One region of the Staphylococcus chromogenes genome, then DNA from elsewhere that is predicted to be linked to it. Evidence: riboswitches for the same ligand, from Rfam matches in the RefSeq annotation. Region 1 holds a riboswitch; each other region holds the start of a gene.
The links. Region 1 has a riboswitch for thiamine pyrophosphate ahead of PYW36_RS08110 (ECF transporter S component). Riboswitches for the same ligand answer to the same signal wherever they lie in the genome.
Positions count from the first base shown of each region.

Region 2: it holds a riboswitch for thiamine pyrophosphate, as region 1 does, so the genes downstream of both, PYW36_RS09600 (thiamine phosphate synthase) here and PYW36_RS08110 (ECF transporter S component) in region 1, are expected to answer to the same signal.
Region 3: it holds a riboswitch for thiamine pyrophosphate, as region 1 does, so the genes downstream of both, thiO (glycine oxidase ThiO) here and PYW36_RS08110 (ECF transporter S component) in region 1, are expected to answer to the same signal.

Region 1 is NZ_CP118953.1:1,654,898-1,660,030, forward strand. Features, by position in the region: gene auxA (lipoteichoic acid stability factor AuxA) at 1-389, opposite strand, end outside; gene graF (glycopeptide resistance-associated protein GraF) at 715-846, shown strand; TPP riboswitch at 1,040-1,140, shown strand; gene PYW36_RS08110 (ECF transporter S component) at 1,255-1,836, shown strand; gene PYW36_RS08115 (ABC transporter ATP-binding protein) at 1,849-3,246, shown strand; gene PYW36_RS08120 (energy-coupling factor transporter transmembrane component T family protein) at 3,243-4,034, shown strand; gene purD (phosphoribosylamine--glycine ligase) at 4,854-5,133, opposite strand, start outside.
Region 2 is NZ_CP118953.1:1,966,444-1,971,576, forward strand. Features, by position in the region: gene PYW36_RS09585 (ThiF family adenylyltransferase) at 1-814, opposite strand, end outside; gene PYW36_RS09590 (thiazole synthase) at 814-1,581, opposite strand; gene thiS (sulfur carrier protein ThiS) at 1,583-1,783, opposite strand; gene PYW36_RS09600 (thiamine phosphate synthase) at 1,767-2,366, opposite strand; TPP riboswitch at 2,425-2,533, opposite strand; gene PYW36_RS09605 (Bax inhibitor-1/YccA family protein) at 2,548-3,183, opposite strand; gene PYW36_RS09610 (CHAP domain-containing protein) at 3,465-4,286, shown strand; gene PYW36_RS09615 (inorganic phosphate transporter) at 4,513-5,133, opposite strand, start outside.
Region 3 is NZ_CP118953.1:2,226,995-2,232,127, forward strand. Features, by position in the region: gene PYW36_RS10890 (general stress protein) at 1-51, shown strand, start outside; gene PYW36_RS10895 (hypothetical protein) at 298-972, shown strand; gene PYW36_RS10900 (hypothetical protein) at 1,085-1,687, shown strand; TPP riboswitch at 1,709-1,811, shown strand; gene thiO (glycine oxidase ThiO) at 1,917-3,026, shown strand; gene PYW36_RS10910 (L-cystine transporter) at 3,101-4,492, shown strand; gene nfsA (oxygen-insensitive NADPH nitroreductase) at 4,615-5,133, opposite strand, start outside.

The DNA.
Region 1 (5,133 bases):
GCAAAACCGTAAACTTGTGACATAAAAATAAGGGTTAAAACAAAATAAATAATCCCAATAAGTAAAAATAAAATTGAAATATCATAGTCGAAACGTGTTGTATTCGTTAAAGTTCTCCCTATAAAAATCATAAAAATACCGAAAAGTAAAATGATTATGCCACTTACTAAAGGGATTTCACCAATATAATTACTCATCACGCGAATAATTTCATTGAAAAATGCCATAATAAAGTCCCACAAATTATCGATGTTAATTGCAGGCTTTTTATGTTCATTAAATTGGTGAATCAATGGGATATTAAGAAAGATAATAATACTTAGTAAAATAGAAACTGCACCGATGATATAACTATAAATCACCTCGGTGTATTTATTAAACAAAGACATCCGCTTCACCTCACAATTATTATATACGAAGACGCAGTTCATGTCTTTATAAAAAAGAAATCTCATTCTTTAGATGGAGAAACATTTATTGCGCGAGATTTTAGCAAAATCACGTATTTTTTATAAATCAATTATGAACATACCACTTTCAATGTATTTAAATATATTATCTTTTTGTAGCAATTTAAAACATACTTTTTTAGTACGAATTTTACATTCCTGTATTATACCAAAAGTTACATATGTTTGTACCCTTTCTTCTCATGTTTATTATTTTTAAATACGGGAATGTTTTTAGAAGAATACATTAAAGGAGCGATGTATCATGTCTAAAGAAGATATTAAAAAAGCAGCAGAAAATGCTAAAGACAAAGAACAAGAATTAAAAGATAAAAAAGACGACACAAAAGATGGCGTTGAAAAAACGAAAGACGATATTCAAAGTACTTTTGACTAATTATTAAAGTATCTCAATATTAAGAGACGAGCGAATAAGCCCGTCTCTTTTTTGATTTGCATTATAGTGATTATATATTGTTTGAATCACATGTTAAAAATTTAAAACTGGACTTTTTTTCAATGAATATTACCCGTTTCATAACATTGACATTCGCACAAGTCAGGTGTATATTAACGTTATTAATTAAATAGAAACGCACTAGGGGTGTGAAAACTGAGATGAGGTATTCACCTCAAACCCTTTGAACCTGAACTAGATGATACTAGCGTAGGAAAGTGTGATGACAACTCAAATTCAACAGATGACGTATGTCTTCTTCCGTTCTCAATAATGATTTGTAGTTTCAAATACACTTTCACACAGTACCTAGTTCAGGTGCTGTGTTTTTTATTGAGGAGGATATTTATGCGTAAGAAGCAAGGGTTAACTTTATCTGATATTTTGGTTACTGTACTTATTGCGGTCATTTTTGCAGTCATTTATAACATTTGGTGGATTGCATATTATACGGTTCAACCTATCGGATTGCATATTGATCAACTGATGTACGGCATGTGGTTTGCTGCAGCCGTTGTCGCTTATTTAATCATTCCGAAAATGGGGATTGCTTTAATTGCTGAGTTTGCAGCGGGTGCTGGAGAAACCATTGTCATGGGTCGATTTGATATTCCTACTATTATATATGCCATTCTTCAAGGTTTAGCTTGTGAAATTGTGTTTGCGATTTTCAAATACAAATCTCGTACATTTATGGTAAGTCTACTTGCAGGTATGGCAGCTGCGCTCATTAGCTTTCCAGTAGATTGGTATTATGGTTATTTGAATGAAGTAGCGACATGGAATTTAATTTTACTCATTGTTTTCCGTTTAATTAGTGGTGCGATACTTGCAGGTGTGTTCCCTTATTTTCTTGTAAAAGCACTAGACAAAACCGGAGTTACGAAATTATTTCGTCCTGCATCAAAAGAGGATTATGACACGTTATAAGGAGTATGCCAGGTGTTAAAAGCAACAAATTTACGATTAAAATACCCGAGTGCGCCACATAAAATTTTTGATGGACTCGATATCGAAATTAAAGATAAAGAAAAAGTACTTTTACTAGGCCCTTCTGGTTCTGGTAAAAGTACACTATTAAATGTTTTAAGTGGAATTGTTCCCCACTTAATTGATTTACCTATGAAATACGATTCATTAACCATTTCACAAAATGCGGGCGTTATTTTCCAAGATCCTGATGCACAGTTTTGTATGCCACAAGTAAATGAAGAATTAGCATTTATTCTTGAAAACTTACAAATACCACGAAAAGAAATGGATGCGAAAATCCAAGCAGCACTAGAAGCAGTTGGTCTTGATATTAATCCAAAGCAAGCTATTCATCAACTCAGTGGAGGCATGAAACAAAAACTCGCGATTGCTGGAACATTGCTTCAACAAACTGACACGCTCTTTTTAGATGAACCTACAGCAATGCTCGATACTGAAGCAACAGAAAATCTTTGGCAACTCTTACGTACACTTTGGAAAGATCAAACCGTATTGATTGTCGAACATAAAGTAGAACACATTTGGGATTACGTCGATCGTGTCATTTTAATGAATCAACATGGGCAAATCATTCAAGAAGGCGCGCCAAATGATATTTTAGAGCACTACGAAGACATCTTAAGTGAATATGGTGTGTGGCATCCAAAAGCTTGGAATCATGCGCCCAAACCACTATTAACAGATACAACTTCCCCCGCTTTCGAATTACATTTCCATGAAGGCGTCATTCAACGAGGGAAAAGGACATTGTACACAGTAGAAAATTTTAAAATTCAAGCTGGGGATTGGGCGATTATTACTGGAAAAAATGGAACAGGAAAAACGACTTTTTTTGAGAGTTTAATGCAACTCATTCCTTATAAAGGAACGGTCACCTTTAATCATACACCCGTGCGTAAACTTAAATTTGCCGCCTCTCATCTGTTTCTTGTTTATCAAAATCCAGAACTTCAATTCCTTCAAAACTCTGTGTATGACGAAATATTAATTAATTTTACACACTTTGATCAAGTCAACGCCCAAAAGGAAGTAGAAGATATTTTAGCGCATTTAGATTTAACGCATGTCAAAGACCAGCATCCATTCGAACTATCAATGGGACAAAAACGTCGTTTAAGCGTTGCAGTAGCTTTGAGTACTTCTGCAGATATCATCTTATTGGATGAACCTACTTTTGGGTTAGACAGTCATAATACGTTTAAGCTTATTGACTTATTTCAAGAACGTATTCAAAAAGGTCAAGCAATTATTATGATTACCCATGACCCTGAAATCATTGCGCGCTATCCTTCTAAACATTTTATTATAGACCATGAGAAAATGTATGAAAGTGGGAATGTGCAATGATTGAATCATGGAAGACACGTCATACTTTTATGGATGATGTAAATATTATTACAAAGTTATTTATCGGTATTGCCTTATTTTTCATGGTCATTTTTATACACAATTTTGATGTGATGCTCTATCTTGTCGCGCTTATGTTTATATTTATGTTATTCATGAGCGGCGCTAAATTACACATTTTGATGGGATTTGTAGCGTTTACGTTACTATTTGCGCTAAGCTCATCATTATTTATGATTTTTTACGGGTCAGGCCAACACGAATTGTTCAAATTTGGGTTTGTGCATATTACAGTGGAAAGTCTCGTTCGTGGTCTACACCTTTCTTTAAGAACGCTTGTAGTCAGCTTTTTCGGACTGTCCATTGCCTTTTCTTCCCAAGTTATTACCGTATTTTATAGTTTTATGCAGCACTTGCGTGTAAAACCTAAAATAGCCTACGCCTTTATGGCTGCGTTTCGTATGTTACCTATGATTATTGAGTCTTTTTTTCAACTTCGAAACGCTTTGAAAATGAGATATCAAATCATTCAAAAACAACATTATCGTGGGATACGACGTATTTTCCATTTACTTATCCCGTTACTGAGCCAAAACATGCGTAAGGCGCATCGGTTGTCCGTCGCCATGGAAATGAAAGGGTTTCGTGATGGGCCTCGTACTTATTACTATAAAACATCTTTTAGTTTTCGTGATTTAGGGCTTATTGGATGTGTGATTGTTATAGTCACCTTCGCTTTCTTATTAAGTCAATTTATACCAATTACAGGTATTTTAGACGTACGATAAACATGCTGCGTTTTCACGATCTCGATGATGTGAAAAGGCACACCATTTCCTTTCCTAACTTTCCATCTGCAAAGGAAATTTCCCGTTAAACGGGTTGGGGTCGCCCCAACCCGTGTTTTTTTGGTCTATAACATATCAGACTGGTGTATAATTAATTTCATTAATTTGATTGTTCCATAAAGCCTCGTTTTTCTTGGAGCATTACAGAAATCTATCTGATTTCGTAGTAATGCCTGCCGGTGCATGAAGACGTTAGAAATGTAATGAGTTACGTCTTCAGTACACCTATGAACATGCGTGAATAAGTGGTCCATAGTGTAAGTTGCGTAAAGCTTGAAAAGCGCATACGTAATCCAGTCAGCTACTGCCACTAATTTTATTGCAGTAAGTGAAAAATCTAAAAATGGATTTTCGGTTTCGGCTAGATATCTCAGAAGTCTCGGCTAGGAACCAATCAAATTCGCTATATTTAATCACAACTCTAAGTTATAAAAACTATTTTACTGACTCTGGTGTATGGAGTTAAGTGGTATCAAAATAGCAATATATGTTTAAGTCTTTATACTCCCATAACGAAAAAAGGCGTTTGGCAATCCAATATTGCATAATTCCTTAATTTAATGTGACCATTCCATTGGACACAGAGCCGGTTTTTATATAGAAAAGGCAATGAAAGACTGATTTACTCACTATAAAGTTCAAACTCAAAGTGGGAAAACTTTTTAAGAAGCCTTGTATAAAAAAGTAAACTAACCCAAAAAATCTAGGACACTTCTATACAGATGTCCTAGATTTTATCGATTTTTAAGAGGATTTCAATTATAACAATGCTTTATCCGCAATATCTTTACGGCAGAACAAACCTTCCCTGTTTATTTTAGAAATACGCTGGTAAGCAGCTTGTTGTGCTTCTCTTATAGTTGCGCCCTCACCAAGTGCTAATATCACGCGACCCCCACTCGTTTTAAACACACCGCCATCACGTTTTAATCCACTCACAATATAATGCTCTAGCGCATCTTCAAATCCTGTAACCTCATATCCTTTTTGATATGTGCCTGGATAACCTTTTGAAGCCAACATAACGCCGACAACCGCT
Region 2 (5,133 bases), 310 kb from region 1:
TCGCATCAAATCGAACTTGAATCACACCTCCACACAAGACTTCCATCCGTGTTTTTTTCGCCTGCATTAAGCGTGTAAAATGACGTTCGCTACATACAGGACACGTCGGTTCTTTCAACTCTAAAATAGAAGTCGTTTTCATAGTGTCTTTATATATATCCACATATTTCATCGTATACGTAAAAGTCCCTGTCATTAAATAGTGCATTAATTCAGCCACAGCCATACTACTCGCGATATGCACTGCCGGAGGTAAAACACCATGTACAGCACAACTTTCATAAGTTTCAGGGGGCTCTGGCATGAGACACTGCAAGCACGGACCATGCGCATCTATAGGAAACACACTCACTTGGCTACCGATGACTGCACTATAAATATATGGAATATTAAGGTATTGCGTCGCTTCATTCACTAAAAATCGTGTCTCATAATCGTCCAAACCATCTAACACCATATCAGGTTGGGTCTCTTTCATAAGACATAGGATATTTTCAGAAGTCACTTCAACATTTAATGGGATGATATTCACTTCATGATTCATTGCATGTAAACGCATTTTTAACGCGCTTACTTTGGGACGCATCTCTTTAGCATCTTCCTCGATGTAACCACTTTGCCGATGTAAGTTCGAAAAAGTCACTATATCTTTATCAATGAGTGTGAGTTTGCCCACGCCACATCTTGCAAGTTGTTCTGCAATCCCACTCCCTAAAGCCCCTACTCCCACTATAAGGACATGTAGCTGCTGGAGTTTGTTTTGCGTTTTCAAACCAAAAGCCGGGTACTTTATTTGTCTATCATAGCGATTCATTAAAGAAACCCTAACCCTGTGGATGGACTTGATTGGACAGCATTATAACGAATAGGAATACGCCCTGCTTCGTAACTAAGTCTGCCCGCTTCAATGCCTTTTTTCATCGCTTCCGCCATTTTGACAGGGTCTTTAGCACGAGAAACCGCTGAATTTAATAAAATGGCATCTGCACCTAGCTCCATGGCTTCAGCGCAATCTTTCGCAGAACCTATGCCAGCATCAACAATGACAGGCACCTGACTTTTTTCTATTATATAACGCAAATTGAGTGGGTTGCTAAGGCCGCGACCCGTCCCAATTGGAGAGGCCAGTGGCATAATCGCATGAACCCCCAATTGTTCTAAACGTTTAGCTAACACGACATCATCAGAAATATATGGGCAAACGATATAGCCCTTTTTCAACAAAATATCGCATGCTTTATACGTCTCAATCGGATCTGGTAATAACGTATCGTCATCGCCAATCACTTCAACTTTAATCATATCGCATATGCCAGCCTCATTCGCAATCTCTGCAATGCGCACAGCTTCCTCTGCCGATTTAGCGCCCGCGGTATTCGGAAAAGTGATAAATTGCTCTAAATCCACCTCAGCTAAAGGGTTCGGTAATGCTTCATCATATAAACTCATACGTCTTACGGCGAAAGTTAAGACTTCCGTTTCTGAAATATGAATGGCTTTTTTTTGAACTTCAGCATTTTCAAACTTTCCTGTTCCTAAAAATAATCTTGAGTTAAAAGTATAATCCGCTATTTTAAACAACTTAACCGCCTCCTACAAATTCTAAAATTTCAATCCGATCATTGTCTGAAAGAGATTGTTTATCCCATAAAGAACGTTTCACTACATGACCGTTTAATTCTACGACCATGCGTTTACTTTCTATACCGAATTGTTGAATGAGATCGAACACCGTTGCTCCTTCATTTAACAGTTGGGATTGCCCATTAATTTCTACATTCACTGCCTTCACCCCCTTTTTCATACCATTGCTGAACAATATACTTAAATTCATCTAAGTTTTGATGAAACGCACTACCAATCATCGCAATCCCCGAAAATTTACTAGGTATCTCTGCAACTGTTGTGTCATTAATACCGCCAATTGCGACGAGAGGAAAATGACAATTTAAAGCTTGTCTGACTTCACTCACCGTCCTTGGGGGCTGATTGTGTTTAGAGGATGTATTGAACAAATGGCCATAAAGTCCAAACTTTGCACCTTGTACTTTAGCAAATTCAATAGCGCTTTCCGAGTGAACGGACATGCTTACTTCCCACTCTTCTACACGAAATGCAGTTGGCCATTCATATTCACGAAAATGTATACGTCTAATGCCCAATTGTTCAGCACATTGCACGTTAGAATGGATGATGATTTTTGACTTTGGAAATCCTTTATTTATTAATGTTGTAACCCAAATCTTTAAATCATCAGCTTCAGTAGGTGTCCGTAAGATGACTCCGTCGATATAGGGTTCAATTAGAATTAAACGTTGTTGATGATGACGATGTAATAATTCATATGGTGTGACTGCAATAATCAAATTTTATTCCTCCAATAAAAAAAGCTACTTTTCTAGACATAGAAAAATAGCTTTAATGCATGAATACGTGCCACTTTCCTACGCCAGCATTATCTGGATCAGGTCCGGGAATTTTAAAATCACTATTTTAATCTCAGCCATTATTCATGGCACTTCCAGTGGAAACATCAATTATTTAATTTTATCGGCGAACGTAACGTGCAAGATTGAGCACGTAACGGATGATTCTAAATAAGTTTAAGAATAAATTGAAACCCATTTCCCTTGGAGAATAGGCCCCTCTTTTCATTCTATTAAAATCATACAACGTATAAAGTAAAAAAAGCAACAAGCCAACCACAGAAATAAGTGTATGATATATCGGATTATGGATAAACCAACCGACTAAACTCGCGACAATTAATGCGACAAGCGTGACAAACAAATATTTTCCTAAACTAGAGGCATCTTTTATCATAAAGAAACCAATCATTCCAAAAATAATAAATCCGACAATGGCTAAAAGAACATTTTTAAAGAAAACACTCGGTCCTAAATCTTGTAAAGCTACTGTAAAAGCCGCATAAGATAACAGTCCAGAAACGATTGTGTAGATATGTGACATGATGGGCCCACTAAATCGTGCCCTTTGTACAATCATCGTTAAGAGGATTAAAACAAGTAAAACAATAGACAAGGGTTTACGCCATTCAAGCGGCAAAAATTGTCCAAAATACGTGGCAATACCAAATATCACCCAATAATATGTGAAAAATAGCCAAACTTTTCCGTATTGAAATGGATGCTTCGACACCGATGGTCTTGTTTGAGCTGACAATACAATCCCCCCTTTTTGTTTCAAATTTACTATTTTATGCTAAAACAGTCTCACTATTATTACAACCATTTTAATATTTTGTCTATCTTAAAATAGGGTATAGGTCTAAAGTCCTATTGTGTCACCAGTTGCAAATGCTCATTAAACTGAATTTTGTTTTTTACAATATTACACATTTGTAACAAGTCACATATCACCCCTCATTTTTGATACCATGTAAGAGAATCTTAAATACGTATCAAATTTATGAGAAACAAATTATGAAATAAGGGGGCAATACCTTGAAAAAATTTGCTTTTGCACTTACATTCACTTCTGGAGCAGCGGCATTACTCGTTCATCAGGATGCGGAGGCATCAACACAACATACGGTACAATCTGGTGAATCTATTTGGTCTATCGCACAACAATATGGTGTTTCAGTAGATCAACTTACTCAAGACAATAACTTATCAAACCACATTATCTTTCCAGGTCAAGTATTGACGATTGGGTCAAGCAATGAGAATAATAGTCAAAATACAACAGCGCCTCAATTATCACAAGGTCAAACGCATACTGTACGTGCCGGTGAATCTTTGGATATTATCGCTGCGCAATATGGCGTAACGGCACAAGACATCATGAATGCAAACCAACTTAATGGTTACCTTATTTTCCCTAACCAAACATTGACTATCCCTGGAGGGTCAGGTGGTAATAGCACAACAATTTCTGGATCACCAAGTGGAACAACAACTCCAGATAGCGGCTATACATCACCAACATTTAATCATCAAAACTTATATGACTGGGGTCAATGTACATGGCATGTCTTCAACAAACGTGCAGAAGCGGGACAACCTATCAGTACATATTGGTGGAATGCAGATCATTGGGCAGCAAACGCTGCGGCTGACGGTTATACGGTCGACCACAATCCTACGGTCGGTTCAATCATGCAAAATTATGAAGGCCCTGTGGGACATGTCGCATACGTTGAACAAGTGAACCCAGATGGTAGTATTTTAATTTCTGAAATGAATTATAATACACCTCCTGGTACTCCGGATTATCGTACAATCCCTGCATCAATCGCATCATCTTACAATTATATTCATTAATTACATTTATTAAATTCTCTTCATCCACTGTTGAAGTATTTTAAATAAAAATAACGAGTGAGGCGTGGTCCTCACTCGTTATTTTTGTTGATGAACAATGTGGAAAATCAATATCATAAAAGAAAATGTTATAAATGAAGGCTCTTCCCCTTCATTCCCCTTTGCCGGGTGTTTTTGACATAGAGAAAAGACAGGTGCTCTTATACCACCTGTCCTTTATTAATATTTATAAAAAGAGATTCAAGATAAGAAAAAATATAGCTGCAATCACAGCGGTAATAGGCAACGTGATAACCCATGTGACAATCATACGTTTCGCTGTATTCCAATGTACACCTTTAATACGGTTAGCTGAACCTACACCTAAAATAGATGAAGATACAACGTGTGTCGTTGAAAGTGGGAAATGTAAATAAGATGCTGTGAAAATCGTTAAGGCTGAAGCTAAATCAGCCGCCGCACCATTAGCAGGACGAATTTTCATGATATTTCCACCTACTGTTTTAATAATGCGCCATCCTCCGACAGCGGTACCAATACCCATCGCAGCCGCACAAGAAATTTTCACCCATAACGCAGGTTCAACATTCGTTTGGAGATTGGCCACAATTAAAGCCATCGTGATAATCCCCATAGACTTTTGGGCATCGTTTGTCCCATGTGAAAACGATTGTAATGCTGCTGTGAAAATCTGGAAGAAACGGAAATTTTGATTTGTCCGTGCCAAATTTGCGTTTTTAAATACTTTTTTAACAATCGAATAGATAATAAAACCTACAATAAATGCAATCACAGGTGAGAGTAAAAGCACTAAAACAATTTTAGTGAAACCTTGAAAATGTAAAAC
Region 3 (5,133 bases), 570 kb from region 1:
GAATCTACAGATAATCATAAACCTTCTGAACATAAAGGCGATATTGAATAAAATTCAACTAACGTCCACGTTCAATGGTAGAATCGATAGGGTTAGGACATAGTGCCCCCTATAAATAGATAGCCATCAAAATTTACGCTTAGATAAATTTTGATGGCTATTTTAATCCGACTTAAACAATTGAATAGTCAAGCATCATCAAATATATGAAATGATTTATGTTATAGTCCCCTTCAACATTACTATCGTTCTTTCACATCTATGCTATACTGTTATCAATCAAGAGAGGTGAACGACATGAAATTTGTACAAATAAAATCGACCAAAGATCAATGGTTCGAACCGGCCATCGACTTTTATATGGATAAACTTGATCCTCTTGTCACCGAGGACGAATCGGTCTTTGTGCAATCTTTAAAAACTGAAAAGACACAAAACGATTACGTCTTTTTAGTGGGCATTGACAATGATAAAGTGGTTAGTTTTTCAACTGCACACTATGAAGCAACAACAAATACAGGTTTTATCGTTTATTTAATTGCTGAGCCTGGCGATCACTGTGAAACGTATTTAGCTGAAACATTAAACGAGGTAGAAAAAGGCGTGAACCGTTTATCACATCAACTCCATGGTCGTGATGTGAATTTCTTTATGTTTGAATCTACTCTCGAAAGTGAAGATGTCGATGAACAAACTGCTAAGGATATTGCTTTTCGTCGCCGTTTCTTAACAGAACATGGATTTGAAAAACAAACACAAATCGACTACGTACAACCTTCCCTCGACCGTAATGGGAAACCTGTACCGCTAGACCTTTACAATAAGGCAAATATTCCTTTGACAAAGGATATTTACGGCACAAGCGTTAAGTCTTGCTATATTTTAAAATATGTCTTTGCCAATCGTATTCCACGTCGAGTGATTTATCCGTTATTGATTAAAATGAATTTAAGTAAAGATATGAATGCATAAGTCCTTGAAATCCCTTCTTAAAGCCGTTACAATAATGTAGAGGTAAGGCTGACGGGTCACTGAACTCAGACTACCGTGGGTCTAAATAGACTGACAGAAAGGATTCATTCATATGCTAACAAAAGAGTTTGCACTTAAATCAGAGCTTAGCGAAAAACAAGTGCGTAAAATTGTACAGCACCTAGAAGAACGTGGCTACCAGTTGAAAAAAACCGAATATAGAGGCCGTGAAGCGACCGACTTTCAAGAAGAGGATATCGAATTATTCCAAGAAATTGCTGAACGTGTCGGCCGTACGAACAGTTATGAACTCGCATTCGAAGAGCTCGAAAAAGAAAAAGACTTTTTACAAGTCATCGTAAAAGAAAATCCTGATAACTTACCATCAGATCAACAATTTCCACAAGTGATGCAAGAGTTAAAAGCTGAAATCAACAAAATGCGCGAAGAACGTCAATTATTAGGACAAATGATTTCACAAGTTCATCAACAACAAGAAGAATTAAAAACATTACATAATCAACTCAATAATCAACTCGAAACAAATACAAAATCATTAAACGCAATGACAGAACATCAAAAACTTCAAGCTGAACAGTTAACAAAAACACAAGAAAGCATTGAAACACAAACAAAAGAACAAAAAGAATTGGCGACTACAATTAAAAACAGTCACCAACAAAAAGGATTTTGGGCACGCCTATTCGGAGGCTAAGCCTTTATCATAAAATTAAATACGATGTGCTAGGGGTGCTCTAATTGAGCTGAGAAAGATGTCATCTTAACTCTTTGAACCTGAAGTGGTTAGTACCAACGAAGGGAAGCTATTTTAACTTATGAATTGAATGTATACACTTTACTGAACTTATAGAAAATAGGCCTACATTCTTTCTCACCATGAATCTAGGGCGCGACCTCTTGCACATTGTGTAGGAGGTTTTTTTATGGAACAAATTGTGATTATTGGTGGAGGTGTAATAGGACTCTCTATTGCACGTCATCTTGCCGACGCTCACTGCGAGGTTTCTATTATTGATCGTTCGACACCGAGAATGAATGCATCTTATGCAGCAGGAGGAATGTTAGGGGCACAAAATGAATTTTTCGAAGAGAGTCCACTTTATCGTTTGGCGATGAAAAGTCGTGCATTAATGCCAAATACTGCCTATCGTTTACATCAAGAGACAGGCATTGATATCGAATTTCAATCCTATGGGCTCATTAAACTTGCGACAGAGACGCGTCATGTTAACGCTCTACGCGCTCAGTATACATTTTTAAAACAAGATGATCACCGTCTCCATTGGTACAACAACCATGCACTTCAACAACATTTTCCTCAACTTAATCCTGAGACGACGGCGGCATTCAAAATACATGATGATGGCCAAGTGAATGCGCATTTATACACAAAAGCGCTCACACAAGCAGTAGCCTTACAAAAAAATACAACTCTTCATTTAAATACAGAAGTCTTAGACATCACTCAACACGTGGAAGGGGGTTATACATTAAACACTTCTGCATGTCACATTCATGCGAACATCTTAGTGGTTGCGGCCGGCGCATGGAGTGGTCAATTACTCCAATCTTTAAATGTGGACCTTCCTACTCGTCCAGTAAAAGGCGACGTCAAACTTATACAAGCCTCCCGCCCGATTCTGAATACAACCTTATTTAATATGAATGGGTGTTATATCGTTCCTAAAAAAACGAATCGCTATTTAATAGGTGCAACTTCAGAAGTAGACAATTGGTCCACTCAAAACCATCCCGATAATTTAAAATGGTTAGATGCTAAAAGCCAAGCCATGCTCCCCCAATTGAGACATGAACAGACCCTCAAAACGTGGACTGGTATTCGTCCAATTACAGAAGACGGCTGGCCCGTGATGGGCAAAGCTTCAGACACGCTATTTGTTTCAACCGGCCACTATCGCAATGGTATTCTTCTATCTCCGATTGTAGGGAAACTCATAGCGCAAGCGATTCAAGGAGATTCAGAAGCCTTACGTGAGCTCCAACCCTTTTCACCACAAATTCGACAAAAATAAAAAGAGCTTGCTTTTAAGTGTCTTACCGATTATCCTTATTATATAAATCGGAATTAGAAGGAAGCGTACACATTATGTCAACATTATTCATTATTATTAACTTAGTCGTTTTCGTCTTAGCACTCATCGGGCTTTGGTGGATGGCTAAAAAACATATTAAATTCCCTAAACGTGTCTTTCTCGCACTCGGTTTAGGGATTGTTTTAGGTTTAATCTTACATCTCACATACGGTTCAAGTAGTAAAATCACGACGCAAACAACTGAATGGATCAGTATTGTCGGAGAAGGTTATATTTCTTTATTAAAAATGATTGTAATCCCGTTAGTTTTTGTATCAATTGTCGTTGCATTTACAAAAATTGACATCGGCGAAAAGTTCGCAAAAATGGGCGGACTCATTTTTATGTTTTTAATTGGAACTGTGGCCATTGCTGCAGTCGTAGGCATTGTTTATGCGATGCTTTTTGGCTTAGACGCCTCTTCTATCGACCTTGGCCAAGCTGAAAATGCACGTAGTTCTGAAATTACGAGCCAGGCGAAAGAAATGACAGCTACAACTTTACCAACACAAATTTTAGAATTATTACCTGCAAATCCATTTTTAGATTTCACAGGCGCACGTGCAACATCGACTATCGCGGTTGTTATTTTTGCTGCATTTATCGGTTTTGCCTTTTTACGTGTTTTACGTAAAGAACCTGAAAAAGGTCATATTCTTAAACGGGGTATCGATGCCATTTACGCACTTGTCATGGCGATTGTAACTTTTGTTTTGCGCTTAACACCTTATGGTATTTTAGCGATTATGATTACAACGATTGCAACAAGTGATTTTGCGGCCATTTGGACATTAGGTAAATTCGTTATTGCGTCTTATGCTGCATTAATTACGATGTATTTGATTCACATGATTATTTTAGTATTGTTAGGTATCAATCCCCTACAATATGTTAAGAAAACCGCTGAAGTAATTTTATTTGCGTTCACGTCACGCTCCAGTGCAGGCGCATTACCGCTCAACATCCAAACACAAACACAACGCCTTGGTGTCCCATCAGCGATTGCTAACTTCTCTGGTTCATTTGGCTTATCGATAGGCCAAAACGGTTGTGCGGGTATTTATCCAGCCATGCTTGCCATCATGGTTGCACCTGTCGCAGGCGTTGAAGTAGACTGGCAATTCATCCTCACACTTATCGTTGTTGTCGTATTGAGTTCATTTGGTGTAGCCGGTGTAGGAGGCGGTGCTACATTTGCATCCATCCTTGTACTATCTGCACTCAATTTGCCGGTAGGTCTCGCAGGGGTCTTAATTTCTGTTGAACCTTTAATTGATATGGGCCGTACCGCACTCAACGTCAACGATTCCATTCTTGCAGGGACAGGTACCGCAAAACTGACAAAACAATTAGATGAAAATCAATTCAAATCTAACCACTACGATGAGCTTGCTTCTGAGCATTAATTAAAAAGAGGTCGCGACATTACGTTCGCGACCTCTTTTTTTGTTTATCTCTTTAAACGCTCTTCACGCAAATATTAAAGCACTTCTGCCATTTTAAGAACTCAATCTTTCTCTTCAATCGTTTATTTTTTGTTGAAGCCTGATAATTGAAGCCATTCAAGCATTTCTAAGCGTTGTTTACTTCCCATAAATTGTGCGATTTGTTCTGACCATGTTTCCGTACGTTCGCCGTTCGTGCGTGTTTTATAATAGTTTGAGACCGTTTCATCATACGCTTCAATTTGTTCTGCAAGTTTTTGATCCTCGCGCTCATATTCATCAATATGGAAAACATGATCAAGCGGTAGGCGTGGTTTCGGCGCGCCATTCTCGTCCTCTGCCGGTTCTCCGATGGCCATGCCGAATAATGGGAATGTGTACTCAGGTAAACCTAAAATCTCACGCACACGTTCTACATCATTACGGAGAGAACCTAAATAAACGATACCATACCCCATATCTTCTGCAGTTAAAGCAATATTTTGCGCCATTAAAGCAGCATCTACAGTTCCGACTAATAATCCTTCCGCTGTTTCAAAACTGCTTTCTAACTCTGCATCCCGTTTTTGGCTTACAAGCTTGTGACGGTGATAATCAATGAC